2 regions of the Stenotrophomonas sp. S41 genome follow, and region 1 is predicted to be linked to the other one. Evidence: riboswitches for the same ligand, from Rfam matches in the RefSeq annotation. Region 1 holds a riboswitch; the other holds the start of a gene.

Evidence for each region. Region 1 has a riboswitch for glycine ahead of gcvP (aminomethyl-transferring glycine dehydrogenase). Riboswitches for the same ligand answer to the same signal wherever they lie in the genome.
Region 2: it holds a riboswitch for glycine, as region 1 does, so the genes downstream of both, IAE56_RS07845 (trimeric intracellular cation channel family protein) here and gcvP (aminomethyl-transferring glycine dehydrogenase) in region 1, are expected to answer to the same signal.

The regions. Positions count from the first base shown of each region.
Region 1 is NZ_JACVTV010000147.1:4,145-6,526, forward strand. It holds gene IAE56_RS19615 (multidrug effflux MFS transporter) at 1-906, opposite strand, end outside; glycine riboswitch at 1,215-1,317, shown strand; gene gcvP (aminomethyl-transferring glycine dehydrogenase) at 1,380-2,382, shown strand, end outside.
Region 2 is NZ_JACVTV010000025.1:28,389-30,770, forward strand. It holds gene IAE56_RS07830 (hypothetical protein) at 1-274, opposite strand, end outside; gene IAE56_RS07835 (nuclear transport factor 2 family protein) at 279-710, opposite strand; gene IAE56_RS07840 (GIY-YIG nuclease family protein) at 782-1,057, opposite strand; glycine riboswitch at 1,098-1,187, shown strand; glycine riboswitch at 1,201-1,306, shown strand; gene IAE56_RS07845 (trimeric intracellular cation channel family protein) at 1,389-2,006, shown strand; gene IAE56_RS07850 (MdtA/MuxA family multidrug efflux RND transporter periplasmic adaptor subunit) at 2,277-2,382, shown strand, end outside.

The sequences.
Region 1 (2,382 bases):
CACGTAGCCCACGTTGAGCAGCACCGACAGCGCGCAGAGGGTGAAACCGATGCCGATCTGGCGGGTGGGCGTGGTGCGCCCGGCCATGCGGCCGGACAGGAACGAACCGGTGGTCATGCCGCCGATGGTGGGAATGAACAACCAGGCGAAGCCACCTTCACCCAGGTGCAGGTGCTGCATGACGAACACCGGCGCCGAGGCGATGTACAGGAAGATGCCGCCGAAGTTGATGCTGCCGGCCAGCGCCAGGCGCAGGAAACGCGGGTTGAAGCCGATGCGCACGTAGTCACGCAGCAGGCCACGCGGCGACAGCGGCACGCGAGCCGCCACCGGGTGGGTCTCCGGCATGAAGCGTGCGGTGCAGACCAGCAGCAGCAGCGAGAACACCACCAGGAACCAGAAGATCAGCGGCCAGCCGGCGCCACTGAGCAGGATCCAGCCACCGATGATCGGCGCGATGGCCGGGGCGATGCCGAACAGCATCGATACCTGGCTCATCAGCCGCTGCGCATCGTGGCCGTGGTAGAGATCGCGGATGACCGCGCGGCCGACGATCATGCCGACGCCGGCCGACAGGCCCTGCAGCGCGCGGAACACCAGCAGCGTGCCCAGGTCGGTGGACAGCGCGCAGCCGACCGAGGCGCCGATGAACACTACCAGGCCGCCGAGGATCACCCGCTTGCGGCCCCAGGCATCGGACAGCGGCCCGTGCGCCAGGCTCATCAGCGCATAGAACAGCAGGTAGACGCTGATGGTCTGCTGCACGGCCACTTCATCCACCGCCAGGCGCTGGGCCAGCTGCGGGAAGGCCGGGAAGATGGTGTCGATCGAGAACGGGCCGAACATGGCCAGGCCTGCGAGCAGCAGGGCCATGCGTCGGGTGGAAGGGGCAACAGCGGGGGTCATCGGCAAAGCGTCCGGCTGGGCCATGCGTGGCACGCACGGCGGGCGCCGATCCCCTGCAGCAGGGACGGCGCCAGATGAATACGAGAGTCCGGCCATGATAGGCCCGGATTGCGGCCGATGCCATCGACCGCTGCACAAAACGCATGGCCGGGCCATCGGCCATTCAGGCCCGCAGGCGCCCTGCCCCCGCTCCGGGCCCGTGTTCAGCCGCAGCAACCCGCTATAATCGCCGGGCAACATGGTGGGAGAAGCGGAACACCGCTGCCGAAGGCGCAACGCCCGTAATCGCTCAGGCCCGATACCACCCGTAACAGAACTCTGGAGAGACCGGTTCGATCCGGCGCCGAAGGGGCACGAAGCTGCGGCCAGCCGCGCTTCCAAACTCTCAGGCAAAAGGACAGAGGGGCGCCCCGCAGACCGCCAACCGGCGGCTTGTGCCCGTGCGTGTGCCCTTTCCTGACGGATCCTTCGCCATGTCCCAGAACACCCCCTCCCTGCGTGAGCTTGAGCATCATTCCGCGTTCGTCGAGCGCCACATCGGCCCCAACGATGCCGAGATCGCGCAGATGCTCGACGTCGTCGGCCACGCCACGCTGGATGCGATGACCGAGGCCATTGTGCCGGCAAAGATCAAGTCGCCCGCACCGCTGGCGCTGCCGGAGTCGATGACCGAAGTGCAGGCGCTGGCGAAGATCCGCGCGATCGCCGACAAGAACACCGTGCTGCGCAGCTTCATCGGCCAGGGCTACTACGGTACCCACACGCCGAACGTGATCCTGCGCAACATCCTGGAAAACCCGGCCTGGTACACCGCCTACACCCCGTACCAGGCGGAAATCTCGCAGGGCCGCATGGAAGCGCTGATCAACTTCCAGACCCTGTGCGCCGACCTGACCGGCATGGAGATCGCCAACGCCTCGCTGCTGGACGAAGCCACCGCCGCCGCCGAAGCGATGACCCTGGCCAAGCGTTCGGCCAAGTCGAAGTCGGACACCTTCTTCGTGCACGACGCCGTGCACCCGCAGACGCTGGAACTGCTGCGCACCCGCGCCGAGCCGATGGGCATCGTGCTGCGCGTGGGCACCCCGGCCGAAGCACTGGAAGCGGAGGCCTTCGGCCTGCTGCTGCAGTACCCGGACACCTTCGGCCAGGTCGGCGACTACAAGGCGCTGGTCGATGCCGTGCACGCGCGCGGCGGCCTGGTGGCCGTGGCCACCGACCTGCTGGCGCTGACCCTGCTGGCCGCTCCCGGCGAATGGGGCGCGGACATCGTGGTCGGCAACAGCCAGCGTTTCGGCGTGCCGTTCGGTTTCGGCGGCCCGCACGCTGCGTTCATGGCCTGCCGTGATGCCTACAAGCGCTCGATGCCGGGCCGCCTGATCGGCGTCTCCATCGATGCCGAAGGCAAGCCGGCCTACCGCCTGACCCTGCAGACCCGCGAGCAGCACATCCGCCGCGAGAAGGCCACCTCCAACA
Region 2 (2,382 bases), on a different contig from region 1:
GGGCAACCCAGTAGGCCTCCTGCTCGACCACGGGCACGTTCGCTTTCCTCGCATCCTCGTCGAAGAGCTGCACGACGAAGCCCCAGGGGTTCATCTGCTGGTAGCCCGCGCGCGGTTCACCGCTGCATGCCGCCACGCCGCTGGGCGCACGGTCTGCCGGCTGCGGCCAACCATCCAGCCAGGCCAGCCCGAGCAGGTAGAGCAGGCCGGGCAGCAGCGCGATGGCGGCGACCAATACGACGACGGAGATCCATGCTTTGCCGGCAGCACGCATCGCTCTACGGCGCCTTCGGTTTCGGGTACCACAGCGCATTGACGATGACCCAGCGCTGGTCGAAACGGCCCATGTGGAAGTAGTCGACGAACCACGGCGTTTCCAGCCGCACCGAGGCGGCATTGCCGGTCACGTCCAGCACCGTGCAGCGGCGGTCCCATTGCGCCTTCGGCATCTTCAATGCCCCCTGCTTCGTCAGTGCCACCAGTTCGTCCTTCGACATCCGGCGCAGGCCCAGACGCTCGTCAGGCGTATCGCCCAGCACCGCGCGTTTGGCCAGGTCCGGATGCAGGGACCGCGCGACGCGCTGCGGGTCGGCTTCCAGCTGGCCATCGACGTAGTCATGGCAGGTGGCCTCGATGGCCGCGAGGGTGGCCGGGTCGGCGGCCGGGCTCGTCGCACCGGCAACAGCAAACAACAGGGCAAGCGTGGACATCCGGGTCTCCAGCTCTGGGCGCGCGGCGATCATGGCATGGGCGGCGTCCCCCATCCACGCGTGGCGTGGATCTACAGGACGGCCTCGGCCGGGGCCTGCAGCCAGGCCAGCTTGCGTTCGCGCGGCTGCTGCTTGAGCTGCCATTCGGCGCGGGAAGCAGACGAGCGGTCCGGGTACTCGCGCACGGCGAGGATGCGCAGCGGCGGCCGGGCCCGGGTGTAGCGGGCGCCCTTGCCGGCCAGATGGGCGGCGAAACGGGCGGCTACGTCGGTGCTGATGCCGGCGTAATAGCTGCCGTCCCGGCATTCGAGCAGGTACAGGAACCACGGGGCGGAGGGACGGGCCATGGGGGGATTATGGCGTGCTGCACTGCAGCGGATATACTGCCGCCCGAATGCAGGAGAGAGGCGCCGCGCTGGCGCCCGCCGAAGGCGCAGGCTCCCATGATCGCTCAGGCCGGTGGGCTGGAATCCCACCAACCATGCATTCGACTCGCCGAGCTGGAGAGAGGTCACCGGGCACGCCCGGCACGATCCGCCGAAGGGGCACGCGGTTCATCCCGCTGAACTCTCAGGCAAAAGGACAGCGGGAGCGGCACCGGTCATCGTCATCCCGTCATTGCGCAGGCAGTGGCGGTATACGCGCATGGCCGGCCCCACCGCGCCCGGAGCCTGTCCCATGCTGCTGTCCATCATCTATCTCGTTGCCATTTCCGCCGAAGCCATGACCGGTGCGCTGTCCGCCGGCCGCCGCCGCATGGACCTGTTCGGCGTGGTCATGATCGCCTGCGTCACCGCCCTCGGCGGCGGTTCGCTGCGCGACATCCTGCTCGGCCATTACCCGCTGGGCTGGGTGAAGCACCCCGAGTACCTGGGCTTCACCGTGTGCGCGGCGCTGATCGCCACCTGGGTGGCGCGCTGGATGCACCATTTCCGCCGCACCTTCCTGGTGCTCGATGGCCTGGGCCTGATCGCCTTCACCCTGATCGGCTGCTCGATCGCACGCGAGGCCGGCCATGCCATGCCCATCGTGCTGATCGCCGGCATGCTCACCGGTGCCTTCGGCGGCGTGCTGCGCGACATCCTCTGCAACGAGGTGCCGCTGATCTTCCAGAAGGAGCTGTACGCGATCATCTCGCTGCTGACCGGCGCGGTATATCTGTTGCTGCTGCGCTGGGGTGTGGCCGATGCCACGGCGATCCTGTGCTGCCTGGGCGGTGGCTTCGCGCTGCGCCTGCTGGCGATCCATTACCGCTGGGAAATGCCCAAGTTCGTGTACCACGACGAAGTGCATTGATCGCTCTTTGTAGAGTCGAGCCATGCTCGACTGTTCCTGGCAGAAGCAGTCGAGCATGGCTCGACCCTACAAGAGCGGTCAGGCATGACCTTGGTCATGCGGCAATCGCCGGGCTGATTGGCTACCATTGACGCCCCGTCGCCCGCGCGACGGCATCCAGCCACACCGCGTCGCGGTCCCGCCAGACACTCCCCTCCCCCGTTGCCCGCTGCGCGTGATGCGCGACCGGGCGTACATGTCCCTGCGCGTGCGCAGGGCGCAGGATGCCCCATGTCCGCTGTTGAGCCGTCCCGTAGCACCCCGCCCCGTTCCCGCCGCTGGTGGGCGATTTTCGTCGTCATCATCGTGGCCGGCCTGGTGGCCTGGTGGGCATGGC